Regions from separate parts of the Paenibacillus sp. 1182 genome, predicted to be linked through region 1. Evidence: riboswitches for the same ligand, from Rfam matches in the RefSeq annotation. Region 1 holds a riboswitch; the other holds the start of a gene.

Region 1 (7,573 bases):
TGCCTGGTATGGGTCAGGGTAAGGTGTCGCAATATGGGACGGAGCTATTGGCTATTACGACACAAAATGACCGGACCACGCCATTTCCGTTGAACTGGGTAACAGAGACGCTGGAAGAAGAAGTTTTTTTGTCATGGTTATACAAGCAAAAAGAGAACCAGTACAGGCAGGAGCTGAACAAATTCAGCTTAACTAGAACGATTATTGAAGGCATTTCGGACGGTCTTTCACTGGAGCATATCGGAATGAAGACAGGTTTGCATCGTAGAGAGATGATTGAAGCTGTGGAGCATTTGGATAGAGACGGTATTGATATGGACAAGCTGATCCACAAGGAATTGGTGAATGTATCTGAGGCGGAGCAGGCAGCTATCTGGTCTGCTTATGAAGAGTTGGGGGATACGTTGCTCAAGCCCGTCATGCTGAAAGTGTATGGGGAAGAAAAGGCAACCGAAACAGGACTGGATCAGATTTATGAGCGTCTGCGTCTGATCCGTATACGGTTTCGTCATCAGCAGGTACCCGACCGACATGTTGGATAATATAGAACTATTTGGATAAAGATGGGTATTGAAGTATATTCAGGGTCCAACATACTAAAAAGCAGCAGCCAGTTCCTCACAGGACACGGCTGCTGCTTTTTATGACCAAGCTTGAAAATAGAAAAAAGTATCCAATTTGATACTTTTTCCCCTTTTATTTTTAAACCCAGTCTTTCTTACGGAAAATACAGAACATACTGACGCCTAATGCCACCATAATACCAATGACGACAAAATAGCCATAACGTGTATGAAGCTCAGGCATATTATCGAAGTTCATCCCATATATTCCGGTAATGACCGTCAATGGCATAAATACGGTCGTAATTGCTGTAAACACACGCATAATTTCATTGGCACGGTTGGCGATACTGGATTGATAAGCTTCTCGAAGGTTACCCATCAAGTCGCGGTAAGTTTCGAAAGTCTCCGAAATTTTCACAGCATTTTCATAAATGTCGCTAAAATATTTTTGCAATTGATCGTCGATGAGCCGCAAATCCCGCTTGTTCAGGGTATTGATGACTTCTTTTTGCGGGCCCAACACTTTTTTCAGCCACAGAATCTCACTGCGTAAGCCGATGATTTCGTTCAAATGCGACTTTTTCGTATGCATTAGAATATCTTCTTCCAGCTTTTCAATGCGGACCTCAATCCGGTCACCAACCAGAAAATAGTTGTCAACAATTAAGTCGACCAACAGATACATAAAACGGTCAGGCTGGCTGACTTCTTGCTCCCACAGCATAGGCTTGAGGGTACGAAGCTCATTGATTTTCTGCTTGGTCACCGTAATGATAAAATGGCGGCCGAGAAAAATGTTCAAAGCTCGCAAAAATATTTCTTCATCATCAAAACGAATGCTATTTACAACGATAAAATAATGGCTTTCATAAATTTCAATCTTCGGACGCTGTTCTTCTTCACTCAAACAGTCTTCTACTGCAAGATCATGCATGGAAAATAAAGGCTGGAGCACTGCCAAATCATCGACATCGGCATCAATCCAATAAAAACCTTCTGCCGGTGCAGTAAGCGCCATTTCAATTTCTTCGACAGGGGTAAAAACCCCGTTGTTGACCAAACGGATTTTCATATACGTCACTCCTTATGCTCCGCCGTAACGGAAATACGTTTACCTTAAGCATAAGGAATGGACTCAGTTAGCCAGTTAGCCGGTGCGGGTAAGCGTGCACTCTCATCAAAAGCCGGAGGCTTTTGGAGCATGCAGAGCCTGGCGTCCCGTCTTTCGGCAAGCTGAAGTCATTCCTATGCTGTTGTTCAGGGATCGCCGCCTATTCGGACTCGGGTCGCCTTCCATTCCGGATTCACCTCTCAAATGTTCTTTTTTTAGATTGCCACAGTATCGCAGGAAACACTCAAGTCTGCACTACTGCTCCATATTTTTGCCTAATAGCACTTGTATAGTATAACGCTCGGCCTACGGCCTTTCAAGCGCAAAATCATGGGCAAAATCAACAGTAGTGTCAAGAGCTTCAGCGATAGGAGGGATATGATTTAACCTATGGAAAAGGTAGACAAAATGTGAATGCAGGTTACAAATTTGCAAGTCCCATCTTGACGAAGCCCAGCCGATGCATTAAAGTGAACAACAAGAACTTTGTGAACCCAAAATGAATATAGCGAAATCTTATCAAGAGCAGGTGGAGGGACTAGCCCGATGATACCCGGCAACCGGCGATTTTAATCGCACGGTGCTAATTCTTGCAGGACGCGCGCTTTGTACAAAGCGCGTTGCCCTGACAGATGAGAGAGGCGCATATGGATACAAATATGACCTTTCTCTAACCAGAGAAAGGTCTTTTTATTATATGCCCGGCATCTCAACAAGACGATTTTCGCAAAACTTACCGAACAAGGAGTGAGTTTACATGCCGATTAAAATCCCAGACACATTACCTGCTAAGGAAGTGCTGGAGGGCGAAAATATTTTCGTAATGGATGAAAGCTTGGCTTATCATCAGGATATTCGTCCGTTGCGTATCGCCATTTTGAATTTAATGCCTACAAAGGAAACGACGGAAACCCAACTGTTGCGCCTGGTCGGCAATACGCCGTTGCAAGTGGATGTCACGCTGGTGCATATGAAGTCTCATGTATCCAAAAATACATCGCAAGAATATTTGAACATGTTCTATAAAACGTTTGACGAGATCAAGAACAGTCGTTTTGACGGCATGGTCATTACAGGAGCCCCGGTTGAACAGCTTGAGTTTGAGGATGTGAACTACTGGGAGGAAATCCGGCAAATCTTTGAATGGACGAAAACGAATGTAACTTCTACCATGCATATCTGTTGGGCCTCACAGGCAGGCTTATACCATCATTTCGATGTCCCTAAATATGGGCTCGACTACAAATGCTTCGGTGTATTTCCACACACCGTGATTAAACCTAAAGTAAAATTGTTACGCGGCTTTGATGAACTGTTTTATGCTCCTCATTCCAGGCATACGGAGGTTCGTCGGGAAGATATTGATCATATCGCCGAATTAGAAGTTTTATCCGAATCCGAAGAAGCTGGAGTGTACCTCGTAGCCACGCTTGACGGTAAACAAATTTTTGTAACTGGGCATTCTGAATATGACCCGCTTTCACTGAAATGGGAATACGACCGCGATGTAGCCAAAGGAATGGATATTGAAGTCCCCAAAAATTATTTTCCTAATGATGATCCTGAGCGCACCCCCCCCTCAATTTGGCGGGCGCACGCCAATTTATTATTCTCGAATTGGCTGAACTATTATGTATACCAAGAAACACCTTATGATATCGGGCCCCAGATTTAAAAAAGGAGCATGTAGTTTACCTTTGTAGAGTATCACCTTGCAGTAGCGCAGCAGTATAGTCTTTGACATCCATTTTTGCAGGATTGGTTATAGCACCCACTATGGAAGTTAACAGGAGGATTCATATGAGTGAGAAACAGTGGAAAATCGAAAGTAGATTGGCACAAATCGGTTCAGTAGAAGAGCCAGTAACCGGGGCTGTTAATTACCCGATTTACCAATCTACGGCGTTCCGCCATCCCCGTCTGGGTCAAAGCACAGGATTTGATTACATTCGGACGATCAATCCCACGCGAAAGGTACTGGAAGAGGCTTCTGCTGCACTTGAATCGGGTGATGCAGGCTTTGCATGCAGCTCAGGTATGGCGGCGCTGCAAACGGTATTTGCATTGTTTGGACAGGGAGATCATCTCATAGTATCGCTGGATCTGTATGGCGGGACGTATCGTTTGCTGGAGCGTATTTTGTCTAAATTTGGTGTGACAGCCAGTTATGTGGATACGAACGATCTTGAAGCGCTCGAACAGTCATGTCGACCGAATACCAAAGCTGTATTCATAGAAACGCCTACAAATCCGTTAATGATGATTACTGATATTCGAGCGGTGGCTAAATGGGCATCACAACATCAGTTGCTTACCATTGTAGATAATACGCTGCTAACGCCATATTTCCAGCGGCCATTGGAACTGGGCGCGGATATTGTGGTACATAGCGCAACCAAATATTTGGGCGGACACAATGATGTGCTGGCAGGGTTGATCGTAACCAAAGGCAAAGAGCTATCAGCTGAAATTGCATTCCTGCACAATTCCATAGGGGCAGTGCTTTCCCCAAGCGATTGCTACCAGTTAATGAAGGGCATGAAGACGTTAGCGCTGCGTATGGACCGGCACGAGCATAATGCAACAGTGCTGTCTAACTATTTACTGACGCATCCGGCTGTGGCGGAAGTATTTTATCCAGCTCTAGAAGGCCATCCAGGTCGTGAGATTCAAAATAAACAATCCAGCGGAAATACGGGTATCTTTTCCTTTAAAGTAAAGGATGCTCGTTATGTGGAACCTTTGCTTCGTCACATTAAGCTCATTGCGTTTGCGGAAAGTCTCGGCGGTGTGGAATCGTTAATGACCTATCCCGCTGTGCAGACACATGCGGACATACCAGCAGAAATTCGGGATGCAGTCGGGGTAGATGACAGGCTGTTGCGTTTCTCCGTAGGCATTGAGCATACAGACGACCTAATTGAAGATTTACGTTCGGCGTTGGAAGCGGCACGTCAAGAAGTAGAAGGAGGAGAGCTGCAATGATAGAGGATGCGAGGAGGATCGGGCAGGATCTGAACAAAGAGCGGAAGTTCGCTACCAAGCTGCTGCATTTTGGCTCTGAAATTGACAGCGTTACGGGGGCATCGAGCGTCCCGATCTATCAAGCTTCTACCTTCCACCATCACGATATTTTTAATCCTCCACAGCATGACTATAGCCGTTCAGGTAATCCGACACGACAAGCTTTGGAGGATTATATCGCTTTATTAGAAGGCGGGGCGTGCGGTTTTGCCTTTGCATCAGGTATGGCGGCCATCTCTACTACATTTATGCTCTTGTCTGCTGGAGATCATGTCATTGTTTCCGAGGACGTATATGGAGGAACATATCGACTGCTGACCTCCATTTTGAAACGGATGAATATCGAAACGACCTTCGTCGACATGACGGACCTCAACCTTGTGAAAGATGCGTTGCAGGAGAATACAAGGGCTGTATATATGGAAACTCCGTCCAATCCGACACTCAAAATTACCGATGTGGCAGGAATAACTTCTTGGGCACAGGACAACGGGCTTTTAACGTTATTGGATAATACTTTTATGACACCTTATTATCAACGTCCGATTGAGCAGGGAGTTGATATTGTATTGCACAGTGCGACCAAGTTTCTGGGCGGACACAGCGATGTGCTGGCAGGACTTGCGGTAGCACGTACCGAATCGTTGGGAAGACAAATCAAGCAGCTCCAAAATGGACTGGGTACCGTGTTGGCTCCGCAGGAGTCATGGTTGCTCATGCGCGGTATGAAGACACTGGAGGCTCGTATGGCTCACAGCGAAAAGAGCGCAGCGAAGCTCGCTAACTGGCTGAACGAGCGCAACGACATTGAGGCGGTATACTACCCGGGTCTGGAGAATCATCCAGGGCGTGAAGTTCATGAGCGCCAATCCAGCGGTTATGGTGCAGTGATATCTTTTGATGTGGGTTCTGGTGAGCGTGCAAAAGAAGTCCTCAGTCGCGTACGTATTCCAATTGTAGCGGTGAGTCTGGGAGCTGTGGAAAGCATCTTGTCGTATCCGGCGATGATGTCACATGCGGCTATGCCCCATAGTGTACGATTGGAGCGCGGGATTACGAACGGACTGCTCCGTTTCTCCGTAGGTTTGGAGGATATTGACGACCTGATCAGTGATCTGGATGAGGCGCTGCGCTAGAGCGTTAGCACATCCGCAGCATCTTTGTCGTTTTCACGCTGAGAGCAAATATGTACAGTACTAAACAGCAAGTTTCCAGTATTTCAGGAGGCTTGCTGTTTTCTATAAAATAACATGAACGACAGTGTGAAAAAAGACACTTTTCAGTTCTGTTTTCTTATTTTTTGGCTATATGCAACGTTGAGATAAGCTTGGCAGTTGCCTGTTTTCCTAGGTGAAAAGCAGAAAAAAGCGGGAATAAGTATGGTTGCTTACCTAAAGATATGTTAGTATTATCATTAGGTTTTACTATGCTAAATAGCACAGACAACATACAAGGCTAGTCATGAACATACATTACGGCAGGGTTCGAACGCAGGTTTGTGAAAGCATTCTCGTTCATAAGTCCTGTCGTTCATTTCGTCGCCCTGTGACAGCGAAGGAGGATACACCATGAGTGTAATCGACCATATTTTAGATAAAGCCCTACGCGGCGAACGCCTGAATTTAGAGGATACCGTTGCTTTGTTCGAATCAGACGAGGTAGAAAAAATCGGTCATGCGGCGAATAAAGTCATGAATCGCATGCATCCCGATCCCGTTAAAACCTTCGTTATCGGACGAAATATTAACTATACAAACGTGTGTGACGTATACTGTCGCTTCTGCGCTTTTTATCGTAGACCAGGTTCTGATGAAGGTTATGTTTTGCCGGATGAGGTGATCTTTCAGAAGATCAAGGAAACGCAGGAAGTAGGTGGCACCGAAATTCTAATGCAAGGCGGTGTGAACCCGAATCTGCCGTTCAGTTATTATACCGATTTGCTGAAAGATATCAAGGAGCGTTTTCCCGATATTACGATGCACTCCTTCTCGCCAGCTGAAATTCACAAAATGAAGGAGAAATCTGGTCTTTCTATGGAAGAAACAATCCGCGCCATTCATGAAGCTGGATTGGATTCGCTTCCGGGCGGAGGTGGAGAAATTTTGGATGACCGCACACGCCGCAAAATTAGCCGTCTCAAAGGCTCTTGGCGTGATTGGATGGATGTCATGCAAACGGCTCATAAGGTTGGGATGAACACGACTGCTACGATGGTTATTGGCTTTGGCGAGTTGATGGAGGAGCGTGCGCTGCATTTGTTGCGTGTTCGTGATGCTCAGGACGAATGCATTGAAAACAAATATAATTCTGAAGGATTTTTGGCCTTTATTCCTTGGACCTTCCAGCCAGACAATACCAACCTGAAGAAGGAACGTCAGACGCCGGAGGAATATCTGAAGACCGTTGCGATCAGTCGTCTTGTATTGGATAACATCAAGCATATTCAATCCTCATGGGTAACTATGGGACCTGAAATCGGTAAAAAATCGTTGTACTACGGTTGCGATGATTTTGGTAGCACCATGATTGAGGAAAACGTAGTTTCCGCTGCAGGCGCAACGTATAAGGTTAACATTGAATCCATTTTACAGTTGATCCGCGAGACGGGTCACATTCCGGCACAGCGTAATACCCGTTATGATATTATTCGTACTTTTGACAGTGCCAGCAGTATTGAACATGATTTTATCATGCAGAATTAATATCCGTTAATATAGTGTTCATTACAAAACGCCTATCTGTACTAATCGTTATACATAGATTAGTGCAGATAAGCGTTTTTTGATGTGTTACTTTGCTATGCTTTCCATCGTTTCATATACATGATCTCAGCTTGCGGGTCTGCCATTTGGATGACTGCCTTAAAGCGCTG
Region 2 (7,573 bases), on a different contig from region 1:
TGCAATGGGGGCGTTGGCTGTCATATTCTCCCAATCAGCTGCGGTCATGGGACTGCATTTTGGCTTTGCGCTTATCGCTTTTGCCAGTGCGACTATGATGACGCTGGGGGCCTGGCAGGAGCATGCGGACTCACGCCACACTCCGCGTCTGATTCCTGGGCCTGTCAGTCGGGGCTTTCGTAATTTTATATGGCTATCGACGATCTATACCTATATTGCTGTCTATTCAGGGGCATTGCTTAGTCACTCGGTCATCCAGAAGGTTGTAAATATTGGAGGCTTCATATCTCCACTGTTGCTTCATCAGATTTCAGCCGGTCTGCTGTTCGTCATTATCTTGGCTGTGGGTCACTACGCATACCGTTATCACCCGAATCACCGGGACATCCGTATATTGGGTGTTGTATCGGTCTTGTTAATCCTGCTTCAAGTGGTGATTGGAATTATCTTGCTGTACGTCAACAGACCTGAAATCTACATGTTTATCGTGCTGGGGCATATGCTGGTGATTGCATCGTTGTTCTCCATCTTGGCTTATCTGAGCTATCGTGTATGGCAATTGTCACCGGATCGCAAGCTTGTTCCGACCCAAGCACAACGTACCTAAGCATTTCATAGATCATAGTGAAGCGGATTTTTGCCCAAGTGGCGTTTAAACACGTATAATAGCATATAAGAAACAAACCAGGCCCACGAGTTTCTCGAGGGCTTGATTTGCTTAGGAGGAATCGTCCAGTTGATCTACCAGAATTTGCGCCAATTTATTGAAGCACTGCGTAAAGAAAATCATCTTAAAATTATAGAGGCACCTGTCGATCCTTACTTGGAGCTGGCTGAGATTCATCGAAGAGTCATTGAGGAAGAAGGGCCGGCACTGCTGTTCACGAATGTAAAAGGAACTCCGTTTCCTGTAGCCAGTAATCTGTTTGGCACGAATCGCCGTGTGGACATGGCTTTTGGCCCGCGCCCAGAGCAACTGATGGATGCGATTGTAGGAGCAACCAAAACATTGTTTCCACCTACACCCAAAGCATTGTGGAATGAACGTGGCCTGATTAAGGACATGCTAAAAGTAGGCCTAAAAACAGTATCTCATAGCGAGGCTCCTGTATTGGGAGTTCGCCGTACAGAGGCTCCGCTGGCACCACTGCCTAAAGTGACCAGTTGGCATGAGGATGGAGGACCGTTTATTACCCTTCCACTCGTGTATACCGAGAAGCCAGGTCAGCCCAAGGATCATAATCTGGGGATGTACCGCATTCAGATTTATGATGATCAGACGACGGGCATTCACTGGCAAATTCATAAAGGCGGCGGTTTCCATTATCATGAAGCGGAGCTGCGTAATGAGCCGTTGCCTACGACGATTATCATCGGTGGCCCGCCTGCTCTGATTGCGTCTGCCATTGCTCCAGCACCGGAAAACTTGCCTGAGCTGTTGCTGGCTTCGCTTATTATGGGAGGCAAGCTGCCCATGACAGAGGACCCGCTTGGGGGTCATCGGATTCCAGCAGAAGCAGAATTTGCAATCAGCGGTTATGTGCCACCTCATGAACGCCGTCCGGAAGGCCCGTTTGGCGATCATTTTGGATATTATTCATTACAGCATGATTTCCCTGTATTTCATGTCAAACATATGCATCACCGCAAGGATGCCATTTATCCGGCAACTATTGTAGGTAAGCCTCGGCAAGAAGACTACTACCTCGGTGAGTTTTTGCAACGTCTGCTGTCGCCTGCCTATCCGCTTGTGATGCCTTCCGTCAAGTCCCTGTGGGCGTATGCGGAAACGGGCGTACATGCGCTGGCAGCGGCAGTCGTACGTGAAAGCTACTCCCGTGAAGCGCTTGTATCCGGTTTTACCATTTTGGGTCAAGGTCAATTGTCATTGACCAAGTTCCTGATGCTGACAGATCGAGTCATTGATTTATCTGACTTTAACCTGCTGTTAGAAACCATTCTGGAGCGATTTAATCCAGCAAGGGATTTATTTATTTTCAATCACACGTCACACGATACACTCGATTACACAGGCCGCAAGCTGAATCATGGCAGTAAGGCGATCCTGATGGGAATAGGTGAGCCTGTACGTGAATTGCCTCGTGCTTATGAGGGAGGCGATCTGCCGGGCATTCGTGAAATTGAGCCCTATTGCGGAGGGTGCCTCGTTGTGTCCGGCTCTTCCTTTGAGCAGGAGCCTGAACTCGCTGCGCGTGTATTGGAGCGATTAGCTGCGGGTGAGCAAGAGTGGCCGCTCGTTTTCATTGTGGACGATGCCAAGGAAGTCGTTCGCTCTCAAGCCTCGTTCCTGTGGACGGTATTCACTCGCTTTAACCCGGCTACGGATATGTACGCGGACAGCGAAGTGCGTTTGCATCATCTGAACTATAAGCTGCCGATTGTAGTGGATGCGCGTATGAAGCCGGGGTATCCGGATGAGGTGTTACCGCGTGAGGATATTGTTAAGCTTGTAGATCAACGATGGACAAGTTATTTCGCTTGACGCCCTAATTAAACCTACAGCCGGATTTTATATTTATAAGGAGGCGTAAGCATGATACGCAAGCTACTGGGTGAGCCGCCGCGTGTGAACAAGGGCATCCTGCTAGATGCCATGAATAGCATGTCAGATATGTTGAACCTGCTGGAACGGCAAATTCAGGCTGGTGGAGATCCGACCCACGATTTTCGGAAGGCGGATATTTTGACACGCGGTCTAATGTCATCTCTGGATGAACTGGAGCAGAGCCATCATGCTGCCGCCTTTTTCCGTATGAAAGTGAAAGCCGGATATGCTGAAGATATGAGTGAGGATGAAAAATCCGACTATGCATTGTATGTTTTCTTTTATAAAGATGGGTTTGTGAGGGTATTTTCCATTTTGGATAAGCTGGGCAACTGGCTAAATGATCTGTATGATTTAAAAACAGGGCAGTATAAGGCTCATTATTCGTATTTTACCGTGTTGCGGCAGCTCAAGTATCTCAAAATGCATCCTGTATTGACCGATAATTTAAATGATATCAAGGATACATACAACGATGCCATCAATCGGCTGCGTAAGCGGCGAAATACGGAGATACACTATATGAATACGGAAATGCAGGATGATCTCTGGCAACGACACCGAGCTTTGTATGGAAAAATCCAACTGGAGGATCTCGATCACCATTTGGAAGATTTGCAGCAGGGCTTGGAAATGGTGTGTCGGTCGTTGTCAATCGCCTTTACTTATACTGCGAAACAATGGGAGAACCGGGCAGTACGCCCAAAAATATGATAGAAAATATCCTTTGACAAAGCAATGTAAACTATCTATACTGAAACCTAGTTTCAGAAAAATGCTTGAATTATGTTTTTTTATATAAACTTAACGGACAGCTAAAGCTGGAGTTTAACATATTTTTCTTATCCAGAGAGGTGGAGGGACTGGCCCGATGAAGCCCGGCAACCCGTTTTTTTCCCGGTGTAATACACTGGGAGGGAACATGATGGTGCTAATTCCTACAAAACCGCTAGAGTTATAGCGATTTTGGCAGATGAGAAAAGGATCGCTAGGTGGGGCCCTTTTCATTCTGTGAAAGGGGCTCTTTTTTGTATAAATAAATAGCGATTTTATACAATCCTGAGAGATGACAACTGGTAAAAAGGGTAAGGAAGAAGTGAAGGGGGTCGCAGCACGTTGATAGAGCTTAAGCAGTTAACCAAGCATTATGGCAAAGGCAACCGACGCGTTAATGCGCTGTCTGGGTTGAATCTTTCTATAAAGCGTGGAGAAATATTCGGAGTGATTGGTCACTCCGGAGCGGGGAAAAGTACATTGATCCGCTGTATTAATTTATTGGAACGCCCTACTTCAGGTGAAGTATGGGTAGACGGGGTAAACCTCACTACTGTGAATCAATCCCAGTTACAAATGCAGCGCCGAAAAATCGGAATGATTTTTCAGCATTTTAATTTGTTGTCTTCGGCGACGGTATATGACAATATTGCATTTCCGTTGCGGCTGGTAAACACGCCCAAGCAGAAGTTGGACCAGAAGGTCCGTGAACTGCTGGAACTGGTGGGTCTCGAAGAGCACAGTGGAAAATATCCGTCACAGCTCTCAGGTGGACAGAAACAGCGGGTAGGAATTGCGCGGGCGTTGGCTAGTGATCCTCATGTATTGCTGTGTGACGAAGCGACTTCTGCGCTTGATCCGCAGACGACGGGGTCTATCCTGAAATTGCTGCTGGATATTAATCAGCGATTTAATTTAACCATCGTGCTGATTACACATGAAATGCATGTCATTCAAAGCATCTGTGATAAAGTTGGCGTCATTCATCAGGGTGACATCGTGGAGCAAGGTCCGGTGGCGGAAGTATTTTTGAAGCCACAGCACCAGGTAACCAAGGACTTTATCCAGCGGGAGTCAGAACATCCCGAGGAGTTGCAAGCAGCGATTGCGGCAGCAGGTGGCGGCGAGTCGGCACAGGTGGTGCGTATCTCCTTTTTGGGCAGCAAAACATATGATGCGATTCTGTCGCGTACGGCTCGAAGCACTGGGGTTGATTTTGCGATCTTGCAGGGAACCATATCTACGATTAAAAATGTACCCTATGGTCAGCTAATCGTTCGTTTTGAAGGAAATCATGAGGATATAGAGCATACGCTGCGCGAAGTGTCTGGGCAAGGACTTGATGTGGAGGTGATCGGACAATGAGCGAACTTGATTTTTCACAAGTGAGTTGGGAAGAGCTAGGGAATTCTACTATGGAAACCCTTCAGATGCTCGGTGCATCCGCATTGTTCACCCTCATTATTGGTTTGCCGCTCGGCATATTATTGTTTCTGGCGAGCCGCTCCTCGTTGACTCTGATGAAGGTGATATACATTGTATTATCATTCATCGTTAACATTTTACGTTCCGTGCCATTTATCATTTTGATCGTTGCACTTATTCCTTTTACACGATCGCTGGTAGGTACCTCGACCGGGGTGTTGGGAACCATCCCACCATTGGTTATCGGGGCTGCCCCATTCTTCGCACGTCTTGTCGAAACGTCTCTGCGTGAAGTGGACAAGGGTGTCATTGAAGCCGCACAAGCAATGGGGGCCTCGACAGGACAAATTATCCGGCGTGTGCTGTTACGTGAGGCACTTCCGGGACTGCTAGCCGCATTAACCATTACCGTCGTTACACTCGTATCCTACACGGCAATGTCCGGGATGATCGGGGGCGGTGGACTGGGTACACTGGCTATCAACTACGGCTATTATCGTTATGAAACGGCTGTAATGATCGTTGCGGTCGTGCTGATGGTCGTATTGGTTCAATTGCTGCAAATGGCGGGAGACCGTCTCGTGCGGCATTATACTCGAAAATAGGGAAAACATATAGATATCCTTATTGATCAGGACGTCTGCTCCTGAATATTACAAATTATTGGAGGGGTAATAACATGAAGAAATGGGTATTGGCTGTATTAAGCTTGACATTAATTGCGGTGCTGGCTGCTTGCGGCACAAAGAGCACAACATCGGATACAAACAATGCGGCCGAAAATACAGGCGGATCACCACGTGAAGTGGAGCTGAAAGTTGGAGCTTCTCCTGTGCCGCATGCGGAAATTTTGGAAGCAATCAAACCTCAGTTGGAAAAAGAAGGGGTTCGTCTCCAAGTCGTTCAGTTTAACGACTATGTACAGCCGAACGTTCAATTGTTTGACAAGCAGTTGGATGCTAACTTCTATCAACATGTACCTTACTTGAATGTTATGAACAAAGAGCGCAAAATGAATTTGGTTTCTGTGGGCGCGGTTCACCTGGAGCCTTTCGGCATCTACTCCCAAAAATATAAAAAGCTTGATGAACTCCCAGATGGCGCAACGGTAGCCATTCCGAACGATGCAACAAACGGAGGCCGTGCATTGTTGTTGTTGGAAAAACAAGGTCTGATCAAGCTGAAAGACGCAAGCAACATTGAAGCTACGGTAAAAGATATTACTGAAAATAAGAAAAACCTGAAATTCAAGGAGCTGGAAGCGGCTATGCTGCCACGTCAGTTGCCTGAAGTGGACATTGCGTTGATCAACACGAACTACGCTCTGGAAGCTAAGCTGAACCCGACGAAGGATGCACTGGCACTGGAAGATAAAGATTCTCCATATGCTAACGTTCTGGTAGCTCGTCCTGATAATAAAGATTCTGAAGCGATTCAGAAGCTGCTTAAAGCTTTGCAATCCCCAGAAACTAAAAAATTCATTGAAGATAAATACCAAGGCGCAATTATCCCGGCATTTTAAGTAGGGAACGAGAACACATTGCACGCAAACCCCAGATTCTCTTGAACAAGAGGACTGGGGTTTCTTTTGGATAGAGTTGTAGGGGAAGCTTAAATATTTTATACTTGGGGGTGACCGTTCTCTGTGAACAGGAGGAAAATTGTTGAGAGATAAAGTCGCATTCATAACGGGTAGTGCCAAAGGTTTAGGTAAAACGACCGCTCTGCGTCTGGCGAATGAAGGCTGTAATATTGCGCTGAATTATGTGCATAGCCAAGCAGAAGCCGAAGCGCTTAAGCGGGTGATTGAGTCTAAGGGAGTACGCTGCCTGTCTTTACAAGGGGATATCACTGTTCAGAAAGATATCACGAGGCTGATTGGTGAAGTCCAGGATCGGCTAGGCGGAGTCGATATTATGGTGAACAATGCTGGACCGTTCATCCGGGAACGCCGCCTGTTTGCGGATTACAGTGTAGCTGAGATTCATACCATGATACAAGGGAATCTGGTCGGTACCATGTTGCTGGATCATTTGGTATTGCCTCACATGCGTAGCCAGCAATGGGGACGTATTATTCATTTTGGCTTTGGTCATGCTGGAGAAGCGAGGGCTTGGCCGCATCGCGCCGTCTACGCAGCCGCCAAGGTGGGGCTGGTGTCTTTTACGAAGTCACTGGCTGTAGAGGAGGCTCCTTATGGCATCACGGTCAATATGATCTGTCCAGGGGATATTCGAGGAGCAAATAAGGAAATGTCAATCGCCGATGTCATCGGCATGCAGGATAAAGAGACACCGCGTGGGCGTCCGGGGAGCGGAGAGGACATTGCGCGAGTGATCGCCTATTTGTGTGAGGAGCATTCGGATTTTATAACAGGCAATATTATGGATGTATCGGGAGGATTGGACCCCATTCGGCCAACCATATAAGCTTGAGTGATCCCTCAGACGCTGTAACACAAAAAAGAGTCTTGAGCTTCGTTACCGAAGTCAAGACTCTCATGATCATTATGCATCAAGCATTAAAATACTTGTACCACTTCTTGGACGCCGTCGACTTCTTCGAGAAGAGCGCGTTCAATCCCTGCTTTCAGCGTGATTGTGGAACTTGGGCAACTGCCGCAAGCACCTACCAGCTTCAGCTTAACGATGCCGTCTTCAACGTCAACCAGCTCAACGTCGCCGCCATCGCGTTGCAGGAACGGACGGAGCTTATCCAGTACATCTGCTACTTCATCATACATTTGAACGCTTTGTGTTTCGCTCATTAGAATTCAACTCCTTTCCTATACCTTTATTATTATATTAC

What was found. Region 1 has a riboswitch for S-adenosylmethionine ahead of metA (homoserine O-acetyltransferase MetA). Riboswitches for the same ligand answer to the same signal wherever they lie in the genome.
Region 2: another riboswitch for S-adenosylmethionine. It lies ahead of JOD82_RS17050 (methionine ABC transporter ATP-binding protein); the one in region 1 lies ahead of metA (homoserine O-acetyltransferase MetA).

The regions. Positions count from the first base shown of each region.
Region 1 covers NZ_JAFICR010000010.1:220,812-228,384, reverse strand. Annotated here, with positions in the region: gene JOD82_RS20410 (HRDC domain-containing protein) at 1-542, shown strand, start outside; gene corA (magnesium/cobalt transporter CorA) at 703-1,638, opposite strand; SAM riboswitch class I at 2,191-2,316, shown strand; gene metA (homoserine O-acetyltransferase MetA) at 2,435-3,352, shown strand; gene JOD82_RS20395 (PLP-dependent transferase) at 3,478-4,662, shown strand; gene JOD82_RS20390 (aminotransferase class I/II-fold pyridoxal phosphate-dependent enzyme) at 4,659-5,837, shown strand; gene mqnC (cyclic dehypoxanthinyl futalosine synthase) at 6,270-7,403, shown strand; gene JOD82_RS20380 (YitT family protein) at 7,499-7,573, opposite strand, start outside.
Region 2 covers NZ_JAFICR010000008.1:92,832-100,404, forward strand. Annotated here, with positions in the region: gene JOD82_RS17035 (COX15/CtaA family protein) at 1-607, shown strand, start outside; gene JOD82_RS17040 (UbiD family decarboxylase) at 737-2,503, shown strand; gene JOD82_RS17045 (Cthe_2314 family HEPN domain-containing protein) at 2,555-3,280, shown strand; SAM riboswitch class I at 3,406-3,546, shown strand; gene JOD82_RS17050 (methionine ABC transporter ATP-binding protein) at 3,683-4,705, shown strand; gene JOD82_RS17055 (methionine ABC transporter permease) at 4,702-5,370, shown strand; gene JOD82_RS17060 (MetQ/NlpA family ABC transporter substrate-binding protein) at 5,445-6,287, shown strand; gene JOD82_RS17065 (SDR family oxidoreductase) at 6,430-7,194, shown strand; gene JOD82_RS17070 (NifU family protein) at 7,287-7,532, opposite strand.